2 regions of the Amycolatopsis sp. NPDC021455 genome follow, and region 1 is predicted to be linked to the other one. Evidence: riboswitches for the same ligand, from Rfam matches in the RefSeq annotation. Region 1 holds a riboswitch; the other holds the start of a gene.
The links. Region 1 has a riboswitch for thiamine pyrophosphate ahead of AB0G28_RS29555 (thiamine ABC transporter substrate-binding protein). Riboswitches for the same ligand answer to the same signal wherever they lie in the genome.
Positions count from the first base shown of each region.

Region 2: linked by a shared signal. The riboswitch ahead of thiO (glycine oxidase ThiO) and the one ahead of AB0G28_RS29555 (thiamine ABC transporter substrate-binding protein) in region 1 are both predicted to bind thiamine pyrophosphate.

Region 1 covers NZ_JBFACT010000032.1:81,724-89,106, reverse strand. The annotation lists gene AB0G28_RS29595 (SMC family ATPase) at 1-189, shown strand, start outside; gene AB0G28_RS29590 (DUF1737 domain-containing protein) at 211-402, shown strand; gene AB0G28_RS29585 (AlkA N-terminal domain-containing protein) at 404-1,783, opposite strand; gene ychF (redox-regulated ATPase YchF) at 1,886-2,968, shown strand; gene AB0G28_RS29575 (ArsR family transcriptional regulator) at 3,024-3,617, shown strand; gene AB0G28_RS29570 (hypothetical protein) at 3,614-4,081, shown strand; gene AB0G28_RS29565 (hypothetical protein) at 4,187-4,447, shown strand; gene AB0G28_RS29560 (4a-hydroxytetrahydrobiopterin dehydratase) at 4,860-5,144, opposite strand; TPP riboswitch at 5,177-5,282, shown strand; gene AB0G28_RS29555 (thiamine ABC transporter substrate-binding protein) at 5,305-6,345, shown strand; gene AB0G28_RS29550 (iron ABC transporter permease) at 6,447-7,383, shown strand, end outside.
Region 2 covers NZ_JBFACT010000075.1:26,051-33,433, forward strand. The annotation lists gene thiD (bifunctional hydroxymethylpyrimidine kinase/phosphomethylpyrimidine kinase) at 1-187, shown strand, start outside; gene AB0G28_RS42415 (hypothetical protein) at 192-422, opposite strand; gene AB0G28_RS42420 (hypothetical protein) at 485-748, shown strand; gene AB0G28_RS42425 (ion transporter) at 892-1,698, shown strand; gene AB0G28_RS42430 (MarR family transcriptional regulator) at 1,695-2,123, opposite strand; gene AB0G28_RS42435 (thiazole synthase) at 2,205-2,963, opposite strand; gene thiS (sulfur carrier protein ThiS) at 2,965-3,165, opposite strand; gene thiO (glycine oxidase ThiO) at 3,165-4,238, opposite strand; TPP riboswitch at 4,232-4,337, opposite strand; gene thiE (thiamine phosphate synthase) at 4,369-5,028, shown strand; gene AB0G28_RS42455 (hypothetical protein) at 5,086-5,817, opposite strand; gene AB0G28_RS42460 (threonine/serine dehydratase) at 5,964-6,914, shown strand; gene AB0G28_RS42465 (MFS transporter) at 7,030-7,383, opposite strand, start outside.

The DNA.
Region 1 (7,383 bases):
GACGAGGGCTTCGGCACGCTCGACGCCGAAACCCTCGACGTCGTCATGAACATCCTCGACGAGCTCCGCGCCGGCGGCCGGGTGGTCGGGCTCGTGTCGCACGTCGAGGAGCTGCGGCAGCGCATCCCGACACGGTTGCGGGTCCGGAAGTCCCGTACGGGCTCGACATTGGAGGTGCGCGCCGGATGATCGCTCGGACAAGATGAAGCCATGACAGACCAGCCGCCGAACGGCCTGCCCCGCTACCGCGTGCTCACCGGCCCGGACGACGCGAAGTTCTGCCACCGGGTCAGCGAAGCGCTCGAACTCGGCTACCGCTTGTACGGCTCGCCGGCGGCGACGTTCGACGGCGACCAAGTGATCGTCGCCCAAGCCGTGCTGTGGCAAGGCGAACAGGGCTGAATCACGGCGAACCGGCCGCGCGCCGGAGGTACATCCCGGCGTATGAGCACCACGGCGTCCACACGCGGGCGCGCTCGGCGAGTGAGTCCGGCGCGATGCCCAGCGCCTCGGCGCCGCGCCGGACTGCGGTGTCGTCGGCGAGCAGCACGTCCGGGGCACCGAGGACCCGCATGGCCACGTAGTCTGCGGTCGACGGGTCGACGTACGTCAGCAGTTCGGCCCGCAACTCCGCCGCGTCCCGGCCGACGTGCACGTCCAGCCGTCCCTCGGCCAGAGCGGTGGCGACGGGGTGGCCGGTGGCCGCGACCTGGGCCGCGGTCGGGAACAGCCGCGTCACACCCCATTCGCCCGGCACCTCCTCGCCGAGCGGTACCTCGCTCAGGAGCGCGCGGAGCAGCAGTTCCTCGCCGTCCACCGCACCCGGCACCCGGATTCCCGGCACGGCCGCGACCACCGGGGCCAGTACCGGGTCGGCGCCGAGGACGCGGGTGACCGCCGTGGGGTCGGCGTCGAGGTCGAGCAGCCGCCGCACCCGGCTGACCGCGCTGCCGAGGTCGCGCAGGTCGGTGAGCCGCAGCTCGCAGCGCACATGGTCGGGCAAAGGCGTCAGCCGCACGACTCCGGTGCCGTGGGCGAGCCGCAGGCTGCGCGCGTAGGACTCCGAAGTGACTTCCTCGACGCCCGGCACCGCGTTGTCCGCGAAGAAGCGAAGCAACCCCGAAGCGTCAAACGGCGGCCGAAACGGCAACCGCAGGCTGAGCCGCGTCCCGCTGACGTCACCCTGGCGTCCCCGTCGCGAAGCCGCGGAGACGCGAAGCTGCGAAGGCGTCGTCGCGAACACTTCGCGGATCGTCTCGTTGAACTGCCGCACGCTGGAGAAGCCCGCCGCGAAGGCGACGTCCGTCAGCGGCAGCTCGGACATCTCGATGAGCAGCCGCGCCGAATGCGCGCGGTGCGCCCGCGCCAGGGCCAGCGGTCCCGCGCCCAGTTCGGCGGTGAGCACCCGGCCGAGCTGGCGTTCCGAGTAGCCGAGCCGCCGCGCGAGGCCGGGGACGCCTTCGCGCTCGACGGTCCCGTCGGCGATCAGGCGCATCGCCCGTGACGCGAGATCGGCGCGCACGTTCCAATCCGGCGAGCCGGGCACGGCGTCGGGCAGGCAGCGGCGGCAGGCGCGGAAGCCGTTGGCCTGCGCGGCCGCCGACGTCGGGAAGAAGCGGACGTTCCGCGCCTTCGGCGTCGACGCCGGGCACGACGGACGGCAATAGATCCCGGTGGTGCGGACCGCCATGATGAACTGGCCGTCGAAGCGCGAGTCGCGGGCGGTGACCACGCGGTAGCAGCGTTCGGCGTCGCGCCAGAGTGCGAGCGTGTCGGTGACCATGGATCCGAGCATGTCAGCAGCTCAGCGCCGCCGCTGGCGGAAATCCGTCACGGCGCTGGGTGCGTGGGGCCCGGCCGGGGCGGACACGTAGACTGCGAGGTCGTGAGCCTCACCCTCGGTATCGTCGGCCTGCCCAACGTCGGCAAGTCCACCCTGTTCAACGCGCTGACCCGCAACGACGTGCTCGCCGCGAACTACCCGTTCGCGACGATCGAGCCGAACGTCGGCGTCGTGCCGTTGCCGGATCCCCGGCTGGACAAGCTGGCCGAGCTGTACAAGTCGGAGAAGACGGTCCCGGCTGTGGTGTCCTTTGTGGACATCGCGGGCATCGTGAAGGGCGCGTCCGAGGGTGCCGGGCTGGGCAACAAGTTCCTCGCGAACATCCGTGAGGCCAACGCGATCTGCCAGGTCATCCGCGTGTTCGACGACCCCGACGTGGTGCACGTCGACGGCCGGATCGACCCGTCGAGCGACATCGAGACGATCAACACCGAGCTGATCCTCGCCGACCTGCAGACCCTCGACAAGGCGCTGCCGCGGCTGGAGAAGGAAGCCCGGACGAAGAAGGAGAACAAGCCCGCGCTGGACAACGCCCAGAAGGCGAAGGAGATCCTCGACGCCGGGCGCACGCTCTTCCAGGCGCAGAAGGAAGTCGACTTCGACGCGCTGCGCGAGCTGAGCCTGCTGACGACGAAGCCGTTCCTGTACGTCTTCAACGCCGACGAGTCGGTGCTCACCGACGACGCGCGCCGCGAGGAGCTGACGAAGCTGGTCGCCCCGGCGGACGCGGTGTTCCTCGACGCGAAGGTCGAGGCGGAGCTGTTGGAGCTGGACGACGAGGAGTCGGTGCGCGAGCTGCTCGAGTCGGTCGGCCAGCCGGAGCCGGGGCTGTACTCGCTGGCCCGCGCGGGCTTCCACACGCTGGGCCTGCAGACGTACCTGACGGCGGGCCCGAAGGAGTCCCGCGCGTGGACGATCCCCCAGGGCGCGACGGCCCCCCAGGCGGCGGGCGTCATCCACACGGACTTCGAGCGCGGTTTCATCAAGGCGGAGATCGTCTCGTACGACGACCTGATGGAGGCGGGCTCGATGGCGGCGGCCCGCGCGGCGGGCAAGGTCCGCATGGAGGGCAAGGACTACGTCATGGCCGACGGCGACGTGGTCGAGTTCCGCTTCAACGTCTGAGTGAGCGTCAACTACTGACTGTTGTTTTCATTGGGCGCAGGATATACTGCGCCCAATGAAAGCTTCGCCGAGCCTTCTGCCGCTGCTGCGTTCGCGCATGCAGGGCGAGCTGCTCGCGCTGGTGCTGCTGCACCCGGAGCGCGAGTACAGCATCACCGAGCTCGCGGAGGCTTGCGCTGTCACGCCGACGGCCGTGTTGCGCGAGGTCGAACGGCTCGTCGCCGGCGGCATCCTGGAAGACCGGCGGGTGGGCCGCAGCCGGCTCGTCAAAGCCCGTACGGACACTCCGCTCTACCGGCCGTTGAGCGAGGTCCTCGCGGTCACGTTCGGGCCGATGCCGCTGCTCGCCGAGGCGCTTTCCGGCCTGGCGGGCGTGCGTGAGGCCTACATCTACGGGTCCTGGGCCGCGCGCTACAGCGGCGAGCCGGGACCGCCGCCCGGTGACGTCGACGTCCTCGTCGTCGGCTCGCCCGACCCGGACGCGCTCTTCGACCTGGCCGAGGGCGTGTCGCGACGGCTGGGCCGGGAGGTCAACGTCCACCGGATCTCGCCGTCGTCGTGGGCGGCGAGCAGCAGCACCGATCCGTTTCTCACCAGCGTGCGTGAGCGTCCGCTGATCCCGCTGCCTCTCGAGCAGGAGACCCGATGACCCGGTGGAACCAGGGCCGCGCGACGATCGACGCGCTCATCGCGCGCGGCGCCCTCGAACACGTCCCGGCTTCGCGCGAGGCCGCGGAGGCGGAGCTGGCCAGGGCCCGCACGCACGTCGCTTCGGCGCGGCAGCTGCTGGATTCGGATCCGGAAGGCGCCTACACGCTGGCGTACGACGGAGCACGCCGTGCGCTGGCGGCCGTGCTGCAGAACCAAGGCCTGCGTGCGACGAGCCGTGGTGGCCACGTAACCGTCTACGAAGCGGTCCTCGCGCAGCTCGATCCGCCGCTCGGGTCGCTTCTGCGTCCCTTCAACCGGATGCGGGCCCGGCGCAACGAAGTCGCCTACCGTTCTTCCGAGGCGCCCGCGGTGACCGCCGAGGACGTGACGGCCGACGTGGCGAAGGTCGAGGATCTCATCGGGCTCGCCGAGAAGACGATCCCGAACATGTCCCGCTACTGATCGTGGGCGACGCTTCGACCCGTCCGCTCACGCCGAACGAACGGACGACACTGGACACAACGGACGACACTGGACACGCTGCTCGCGGCGGACTTCCCCGGTGCGGTGGAGCTGCGGGCGCAGGCCGCCACGGCCCGGGTGACCGGTCGCTGCGGCTGCGGTTGCCCGAGCATCAATCTGGAAGTCGACCGGACCCTGCCGGTCGCGGTGGTCGCCGACGCCCCGGTCGCGGTCGAAGCCGACGTGCCCGGTGGCGGGCTCATCGTTTTCGCCGAGGAGGGGCACCTGTCCTGCCTGGAGTACTGGTCTACCGGTGACGAGCCACCGGCGGCCTTTCCGCCGCCCGACCGGATCCGGGTCGGGTGATGACGAAAACGCCGCTGCCCTGAAGCGGGGCGGCGGCGTCGCTGTCAGCCGAGCAGGCCCGGCAGGGCGATGGCGATCAACACCACCGCGGGGGCAAGAGCGTTGATCCAGGCGCGCTGGGCGGCGGTGAGAGTGCTGTTCACGGGTGTTCCTCACAGGGTGAAACCGATGCTTCCGCAGGAACAGCGCGCCGATCATGCCCGGCGTTAGCCTCTGTGATCGAACTCTCAACCGTCCAGGTGACGGCGGTTGCGGGCGGTGAACCAGAGCACACCGCCGGCCGCCGCCACCATCGATGCGAACGCCGCCGTTCCGACCACGATTGCCTGGGTCATGTCTTGTCTCCCTCCCGAAGATTCCGGTAACCGAGAGACGTCAAACCCCCGGAAAAGTGCACTCAGCGTTACCGAGATCACAGTCCCGAGATGACCGAGTCGATCTGGGCCGCCAAAGAAAAGTCCTTCTCCGTCAGGCCGCCCGCCGAGTGGGTGCTGAGCCGGAAGGTCAGCGTGCGCCAGCGGATGTCGATGTCCGGGTGGTGGTCGGCGGCCTCGGCGAGTTCCGCCACCCGGTTCACCACTTCGATCGCCTGCGGGAAGCTCGCCAGCTCCACCTCCCGGGAGATCACCGATCCGGAACGCGTCCAACCGGCACCCAACCGTCCGTCGGCCTCGGAGTCGCTCAAGATTTCCGTCATGTCTCCATGGTCGTCCGTCCTCGACTACGCTGCACCTTTGCCACGGGAGTCCGGTGAGCCGGGCTGAGAGGCGGGTCACCCGCGACCGTTCGCACCTGACCGGATCATGCCGGCGATGGGAGGGCTCGACCTCCTCGTCCGGCGAAGTGCAGGAGGGTAGATGAAACGCAGGGCTGCGACGGCCATCGCCGTCGTCGGCGCCGTCGCCGCGGGATGCTCGCTGTCGAGCGGTGACGGTGGCTCGCAGCAGACGCCCACCGTCACCCTCGTCACGCACGATTCCTTCCTGGCGCCGCAGGACGTGCTCGACGCGTTCCAGCGGCAGTCCGGCATCAAGATCTCCGTGCTCAAGCAGGGCGACGCCGGATCGCTGACCAACAAGCTCGTGCTGACGAAGGCCAACCCGATCGGCGACGTCGCCTACGGTGTCGACTCCACCTTCGCTTCCCGCGCGCTCACCGAGGGCGTCTTCGAGCCCTACACCAGCCCGGAGGCCGACCGCGGGCCGCAGCGCTACGCCGTCGACCCCGAGCACCGGCTCTCCGCGGTCGACGTCGGCGACGTCTGCGTCAACGTCGACACGAACTACTTCACCGCCAAGGGGATCCCGGCGCCGTCGACCTACGACGACCTGGCCGACCCGAAGTACAAGGACCTGCTGGTCGCCGAGGACCCGGCGACGGCGTCGCCCGGGCTCGCCTTCCTGCTCGGCACCATCGCGAAGTTCGGCGACAGCGGCTGGAAGGACTACTGGGCCAAGCTCAAGGCCAACGGCGTCAAGGTGGTCAGCGGCTGGGAAGAGGCCTACACCAAGCAGTTCTCCGGCTCGTCCGGCAAGGGGCCGCGCCCGATCGTCGTCTCGTACGCGTCCTCACCGGCCGCCGAGGTCGGCGACGACGGCAAGCCGCGCACGAAGGCGCTGCTCGACACCTGCTACCGGCAGGTCGAGTACGCCGGCGTGCTGGCGAACGGCAAGCAGGCCGAGAACGCGCGCAAGGTCGTCGACTTCCTGCTCTCGCAGCAGTTCCAGGCGACCGTCGCGGCCAACATGTACGTCTACCCGGCGCGCCAGGGCGTCGACCTGCCCGCGGGCTGGGCGCAGGTGGCGCCGCTGCCGCAGAAGCCGCAGACGCTGCCGCCGGACCAGGTGCAGGCCGGACGCGAGAAGTGGATCGACGAATGGCGCACGCTCCTGCAGTGACATCCGGGCCTCCGCCCCGGGCCGGGGGCTCCGCCACCCGGAACCCCCGAAAAGCAGCAGTCCTGGCCCCGCCGCGGACTGCCCGCGGGCTCGGCCTGGCGCTGCTCGGCCTCGCACCGATCGGCTTCCTGGTCGTCTTCTTCGCCTGGCCGGTGGTGGCGATCGTCGGCCGCGGGTTCGCCGCCGGCGGACTCGACGTCGTGCTCGGCGACCCGCGGACCTGGCAGCTGGCCTGGTTCACCGTCGCGACGGCGGCCGCGTCGACGGCCGTGGCGGTGCTGGCCGGGCTGCCGGTCGCGTTCCTGCTCGCGCGGGTGCGGCTGCCCGGCGTCGGCTTGGCGCGGACGCTGGTGCTGGTGCCGTTCGTGCTGCCGACGGTCGTCGTCGGGCTCGCGTTCCGCGCGCTGTGGCCGGACGGCGGCGTGCTGCCGATCGTGCTGGCCAACGCCTTCTTCAACGTCGCCGTCGTCGCGCGGACCGTCGCCGGGCTGTGGGCGCGGCTGGATCCGCGGACGGCCGACGCCGCCCGCGCGCTGGGCGCCTCGCCGTGGCGGGCCTTCCGGTCGGTGACGCTGCCCGCGCTGGCGCCCGCCATCGCGTCGGCCGCGGCCGTGGTGTTCCTGTTCTGCGCCACCAGTTTCGGTGTCGTCCTGATCCTCGGCGGCGCCCGGTACCGGACCCTGGAAACCGAGATCTACCTGCGGACGGTCGACCTCCTGGACCTCTCGGGCGCGGCGGCGCTGTCGCTGATCCAGTTCGCGGCCGTGGTCGCCGCGCTGGTGCTCGGCGGGCTGGCACGGCGGCGCAAAGAGGGCGCCAGGATCGGCTCCGGCGGTGTGCGGCGGCCGAGAGGTGGCGAGTGGTGGGTCGTCGGGGCCGCCGGCGTCGTGCTGGGACTGCTGCTGACGCCGATCGTCGCGCTGCTCGCCGAGTCCGTGTCCACTGAGGACGGCTGGAGTCTCGCCGGTTACCGGGCGCTCACGAGCACCGGGGAGAAGGGCGCGTTGCAAGTGTCCGGCTGGGACGCCGCGCTGAACT
Region 2 (7,383 bases), on a different contig from region 1:
CACGCACGGCGCGGGCGACACGATGGCGTCGGCGCTCACCGCGGGCCTGGCCAAGGGGATGTCCGTGGTCGAGGCCGCGCGGTACGGCAAGTGGTTCGTCTCGCACGCCGTCGAGCACGCCTACCCGATGGGCGCCAAGGTCGGCCCGGTCTCGGCGTTCTGGCGGCTGGCTCCCGAAGAGCGCTGAGGCGTCAGCCGAGCGCCTGGTGGCCGAGCGCGCGCAGCACGTCGGCCAGCCAGACCAGCCCGTAGCCGACCACCCGGTCGGGGTCGTCGGCCATCGCCACCAGCTGCTCCGGCGTCAGCTCCCAGAACAGGTCACGCTCGAGCGTGACCGAGCCACCGGAACGCTCGACGTGCGCCAGCAGCAGCTCGGCCACCTCGCGTAGCCGGTCCAGGGGGATTTCCGTGCCCTCGCTCATCACGGGCAGTTCCCGAGCAGCTTGTCGAGCTGTTCCTGGCACCCGCGGATCTCGGTTTCCAGGTGCCTGATCCTGCCGTTGATGACGCTCTCCCTGATCTCCGGACTCTTGTTGCGGTACTCCTCGAGCTTCTGCTGCTGCTCGGGCTCGTCGCCATCGCGACGGCCCCGCCGCCGACCGCCGCGGCCCCGCCCGCGACGGCGATCGCCCCGCCTTCGACCAGCCCGCAGGGTTCGACGATGACGCCCGCGACGGTGCCCACGATCGCGGCGCCGATGCCGACCTTGCACCAGAACCCGCGCGCCCGGAGGAACACCAAGGACTGACCAGCCCTTCTTTCAGCGGAAAACTCCGGCCGAAAAGCGGCAAGCCGAAGCTATCCGCCCAATCCGGCCTGTGACTCCTGGCACAGCGGAGGCCACCGTTACGATTTGCCCGTTTACATCCTCGAACAGGCAGGGGAACGGCCTTGACCGGGCGGGCGCGGGTGGCGAAGGTCCTGGAGGACCGCCGCTTCCAGAACTTCATCATCGCCGTGATCGTCTTCAACGCGGTCACGCTCGGCATGGAGACGTCGAAGTCGGTGATGGACGGCTACGGCGGGCTGCTGCACGTCCTCGACCACATCGCGCTCGGCATCTTCGTCGCCGAACTGCTGGCGAAGTTCTACGCCTACCGCGGCGGCTTCTTCCGCGACAACTGGAACATCTTCGACCTGCTGGTGGTGGGCATCGCCGTGATCCCGGCGACCGGGCCGTTCGCGGTGCTGCGGTCGTTGCGCGTGCTCCGGGTGCTGCGGCTGATCTCGGTCGTGCCGTCGATGCGGAAGGTCGTTTCCGGGCTGCTCGCCGCGATCCCGGGGATGGCGTCGATCGCCGCGCTGCTCGCGCTGATCATCTTCGTGGCCGGCGTGATGGCGACGAAGCTGTTCGGCGGCATCGACCCGGGCGACTTCGGCGACCTCGGCACGTCGCTGTTCACGCTGTTCCAGGTGATGACCGGCGAGGCGTGGCCGGACATCGCGAAGACGATCATGGCACAGGCCCCGATGGCCTGGATCTTCTTCGTCGTCTACATCCTGGTGTCCAGCTTCGCGGTGCTGAACCTGTTCATCGCCGTCGTCGTCAGCGGCATGGAGGACGAACTGCGCCAGGACATCCGCGAGGAAGAGGCGAAGCAGGCCGAAGCGCAGGCCGCCGCGAACCGCGAAATCCTCCAAGAGCTCCGCTCCCTGCGCGCGGAGCTGGCCGAACTGCGGCGCGAGCAGGCGGCTTAGTCGTCCGCGATCAGGGCCTCGAGAGCCGGGATCGCCGCCGTCAGGGCTTCGCGGTGCTCGGGCGAAAGCCGGTCGAGACGCCGGTTCAGCTCCTGCACCCGGGTCGAGCGGACGCCGGAGACGAGCCGCTCGCCCTCTTCGGTCGCCTTCGCCAGCCACGCCCGCCGGTCGACCGGGTCGGACTCGCGGCTGACGTACCCGGCCTCGACCAGGGACGCGATGATCCGCGACATCGTCGCCGCGGCGACGCCCTCCTTCGCCGCGAGGTCACCGAGCCGGAGCTGGCCGGCGTGTACCAGCGTCGCCAGGGCCGAAATGGCGCCGTGGCCCGGCCCGGGCACGCCCGCCTGCCGCAGTGACCGGGACAGCCTGCCGACGGCGAGGTACAACCTGCCCGAGACGTCCTGGACCGATGTGCTGGTCACGGCTGGCTCCTTCTGCCCTCACCGGAAATGCCGTCCACCTTACGGGCTCCCGGTGCGCGCTCGGCGTGAAGGCGCCCTGGTTCACCGGGGTGGACTCGACGCCTGCGCCCAGAAGCGCTGCGGCACGCGCCCCGCACCGCGGGCCAGGTGACCGGCGACGACGGCCGCGCGCATCGCCGACGCCATCCGTTCGGGGTCCGCCGCCCGGGTGACGGCCGTGGACAGCAGCACGGCGTCGCAGCCGAGCTCCATCGCCAGCGTCGCGTCCGAGGCCGTGCCGATTCCGGCGTCCAGGATCACCGGCACGTTCGCCCGCGACACGATCAGCTCGATGTTGTGCGGATTCCGGATGCCGAGGCCGGTGCCGATCGGCGCGCCCAGCGGCATCACCGCGGCACAGCCGGCCTCCTCCAGCCGCAGCGCGAGCACCGGGTCGTCGTTCGTGTAGGCGAACACGGTGAACCCGTCGGCGGTCAGCCGTTCGGCGGCGTCGAGGGTCTCGATCGGGTCCGGCAGCAGCGTCCGGTCGTCGGCGTGCACCTCGAGCTTGATCAGGTCGGTCTCGAGGGCCTCCCGCGCGAGTTGCGCGGTGAGGACGGCTTCCGCGGCCGTCCGGCAGCCCGCCGTGTTCGGCAGCAGCTCGATGCCGAGCCTCCGGAGGAGCTCGAGGACGCCGGAGCCGCCTTCGGCGTCGGCGCGGCGCATGGCGACGGTGGTCAGCTCGGTCCCGGACGCGACCAGCGCGCGTTCGAGGACGGCGAGGTTGGCGGCGCCGCCGGTGCCGATGATCAGCCGGGACGTCAGCTTGCAGGTGCCGATGACCAGCGGTTCTTCGTCCATTTCAGCCTCCCTGGACCGCGGTGAGCACGTCGACGCCCGCCCCCTTGGGCACGGCGGTGGCCGACCAGTCGGCACGGCGGACGACGACGCCGTCGACCGCGACGGCGATGCCCGGCCGCTGCCCGCCGGTGGCGTCGAGGACGTCGGCGACGGTCGCGCCGTCGGGGAACTCCGTCCATTCGCCGTTGACCTTGATCTCCATCAGACGTGCTCCTTCTGGTGCAGGCGGGCGGGCGAAGCGGCTTCGGTCCCCTCGGGCGGCTTCTCCCCCTCGAGCCAGGCGACCACGGCGTCCGCGGTCACCGGGGCCATCAGCAGGCCGTTGCGGTGGTGGCCGGTGGCGGCGAAAACACTGCCGTCCAAGGCGCCGAGGTACGGCAGCGCGTCCCGGCTGCCGGCGCGCAGGCCGGCGGCGGTCTCGACCAGCTCGTACTCGGTGATCGCGGGGAAGACGCGTTCGGCGCCCTCGATCAGCTCACGCACGCCGCGTGCGGTGACGGCCTGGTCGAACCCGGCCTCGTACTGGGTGGCGCCGAGGACGAGCTCGGAGTCACCGCGCGGGACGAGGTAGATCGGGCGGCCCTCGACGACGGCCCGGACGGTGTGCGTGGGCGGCGGCAGGCACCCGCGGCGGGGCCTGAGCCGGAGGATCTCACCCTTGAGCGGGCGGACGGCGTCGGCGAGCAGCGGGTGCAGCCGCCCGGTCCAGGCGCCCGCGGCGAGCACGACGGCCTCGGCGTCCGGGAGCTCTTCGACGCGCTCACGCCGGAACCGGACGTTTCGCTTTTCGCAGGCCGCGTACAGCGCGTTGAGGAGTTTCCGGTTGTCCACGGCCAGGTCGCCGGGCACGTGAAGTCCACTTCGGACGGATCCGGCGCCGGGTTCGAGCCGCTTGACCTCCCGGCCGGTGAGCCGCTCGGCCGCGCGGCCGAGCTCGTGGAGGTGGCCGGCCAGGATGTCCAGGTAGCCGGCGTCGGCGCTGTCGAAGGCGACGACGAGCGTCCCGTGCCCGGCCAGCCCGGGGTCGACGCCCTCTTCCTCGAGGTCGCGGGCGAAGTCCGGCCAGCGTTTCAGTGACTCTTCGCCGAGGCGGAGGACGTCCTCCTCGCCCGGCCAGGCCTCGGTGACGGGGGCGAGCATGCCCCCGGCCAGCCAGGACGCGCCGCCGCGGACGGGTTCGGGGTCGTAGAGGGTGACCCGGTGGTTGTTCGCGGCGGCTCGCCACGCCGTGGACAGGCCGATCACGCCGCCGCCCACCACTGCCAGGTTCGTCATGGAATCACGCTCCCTGCGCCGGCATGACCCGGATCAGGTTCCACGGTCGGAGCGGCAGCTCCCTCTCAGCCCGTGCCTCGGGCTCCCGTGCGGACACGTCCACCCTAACGCGCGGGGTACGGTCGCCGCTATGCCTGCCCTCTCCGGTGACAAGATCCGAGCCCGCCTCGACGCGGCACGCCTGTACCTCTGCACGGACGCCCGCACTTCGCGTGGGGACCTGGCTGCCTTCGCCGACGCGGCCCTCGCGGGCGGCGTCGACGTCATCCAGCTGCGCGACAAGACCGGCGCCCTGGAGGCGGCCGGCGAGATCGCGGCGCTGGAGGTGCTGGCGGAGGCGTGCGCCCGCCACGGAGCGTTGCTGTCGGTGAACGACCGGGCCGACGTGGCGCTGGCGGTCGGTGCCGACGTGCTCCACCTGGGCCAGGACGACATCCCGGTCCCGCTGGCCCGCCGCATCCTGGGCGACGAGGTGGTGATCGGCCGGTCGACGCACTCCCTCGACCAGGCCCTGGCCGCGGCCGCGGAGCCCGGGGTCGACTACTTCTGCACGGGCCCGTGCTGGCCGACACCGACCAAGCCGGGCCGCCCGGCACCGGGCCTGGACCTGGTCCGCGCGACGGCGGCCTGGGCCCCGGACCGGCCGTGGTTCGCGATCGGCGGCATCGGCTCGGACCGGCTGCCTTCGGTGCTGGAGGCCGGGGCGTCCCGGATCGTGGTGGTCCGGGCGATCACCGACGCCGAGGACCCCGAGGCAGCGGCGCGGGAGCTGCGCGCCCGCCTGGTCTGACGTTCATGAGGGGCACCCTCATGGCTCTTGTGTCCATGAAGGTGCCCCTCATGGCCTTCACGGGGCCGGAGTGGTCGCGGCCGCGCCCTTGCTGGTCGGCGGCGTCGCCGTCGTGGCCGGGGCCGAGGTCGACGGCTGCTGCGTCGTCGTGCTCGGGGTCGGTGTCGGGGACTCCGACGAGGTCGTCGGAGTCGTCGACGTGGCCGAGGGCGTCGTGGTCGTCTCCGTCGGGGAAACCTGCGTGTCGTCCGTCGGGGCCGTCGGGGTCGTCGACGGGGTCTTGTCCGTCGTGCCTGATCCGCCGCCGAAGATCTTGCCCACGCTCGCGCCCGTTCCGCCCGCGACCTTGCCGTCCGTCGCCGCGTCGACGCCGACCATCGAGAGGATCGCCACCACGAACGCCACGGCGCTCGTGCCGATGATCAGCGGCCAGCGCAGCTTCCGGAGCCGGGACGACAGCCGCGGTTCGTCCGGAGGCGGCTTGAGCTGGACCGTCGGCTGGTCGGTGATGTCCACGGCGTGTCCGCGCCGGCGGATTCCCGACGTGGCCAGCTGGCGCGCCTTGAGCGCCGCTTCGCGGGTTCGCTGCAGCGAGCGCAGGTACAGCTCGCTGCCGACCGTCGACACCACGCTCGCCACGCCGGCGCCGACCACCGTGCCCGCCACGCCCAACGTCGATCCGAGCAGCGCCGCGGTCACCGCCGCCAGCGCCGCCGCCAGGACCTGCGCGATCCGCAGGCCCGACTTCTCTTCCTTCTCCTCCGAAGCCGCTGCGTTCTCCTTGCTCATGATCCCGATCTAGGTAGTCGTCTTCTCCCTTGTCCAACGTCTAAGGCGCGTGAGGAACTCCCCACGTTGCCGGTGCGTGAGGAGCACCACTCCGTCTGTCCAAATTAGACACTCCAGACCGAACGGTTTCTTGACATACTCGGCAGATGGAACTGGTGACGATCTCAGACATCGAGGCCGCCGCGAAGCGCGTCGAAGGTGTCGCCGTGCGCACGCCCCTGCTGCTCCAGACATGGGATCCCCGCAAGACCCTGTGGCTCAAACCCGAGAATCTGCAACCGGTCGGCGCGTTCAAGGTGCGCGGCGCGTTCACCGCGATCAGCGCTCTCGACGACGCCGTCCGCGCCCGCGGCGTCATCGCCTTCTCGAGCGGCAACCACGCGCAGGCGGTCGCGTACGCCGCGCAGCGGTACGGCGTGCCCGCGGTTATCGTCGTGCCGGACGTCGCGCCGCGGATCAAGGTCGCCGCCACCCGCTCCTACGGCGCCGAAGTCATCGAGGTGCCGATCAGCGAACTCGAGGAAAAAACGCACGAACTGGCCGCCGAACGCGGGCTGACCCTCGTGCCGCCCTTCGACGACGCGGCCATTATCGCCGGGCAGGGCACGGTGGGCCTCGAGATCGCCGAAGACCTGCCGGACGTCGAGGTCGTGCTCGTGCCGGTGAGCGGCGGCGGGCTGGCCTCCGGCGTCGGCACCGCGATCAAGGCCCGCTGCCCCGACGCCCGCGTGATCGGCGTCGAGCCCGCGCTGGCCGCCGACACGACCGAGGGGCTGCGGCTCGGCCACCGCGCCGACTGGCCGGTGGCGGACCGGGCCCGCACGATCGCCGACGGCCTGCGCGCGCAGCCGTCGGACCTGACCTTCGCGCACCTGCGGAAGGTCGTCGACGACATGGTGACGGTCACCGAGGACGAGATCCGCGACGCCGTCCGCACGCTGGCCCGGCAGGCCCGGCTGGTGGCCGAGCCCAGCGGCGCGGTGACGACGGCGGCGTACCTGTCCCACGCCGCCGAGCTGCCCGCGGGCCGCACCGTGGCCGTCGTCTCCGGGGGCAACGCGGATCCGGCGATGTTCGCCGAGATCCTCGCGGGCTAGTCGCCTGACCAGTGGTCGCCTCAAGCGCCCCAATGTGGCGTTCGGTGCGTCTGACGCACCCAATGTGGCGTTCGGTGCGTTGGACGCAACCAACGCCACATTGGGGCGCTTTGGGCTAGGAGCCGGCGACCGGGGTCCCGCCGCCGCGGACGTGCGTCGGCGGGCCCTCGACGCCGCAGTGGTAGCACTCGCCCAGGTGGGGGCACTCGTCGTCGGGCTTCGCGGGTGACGGCGGTTCGAGGACGCCGTTGTGGATGCCCAGCGCGATCAGGCCGCCGGCGATCGCCAGTGCCGCGCAGATGACCAGCGCCGTCCGCCAGCCCGCCGTCAACGCCACCGGGTCGGCGTACGCCTCGCCGGTCAGCCCGGCCGCGGCGGGCAGCACCGCCACCGCGAGCAGGCCGCCCGAGCGCGCGATGGCGTTGTTGACGCCCGAGGCGACGCCGGCGTAGCGGTCCGGGGCCGCGGC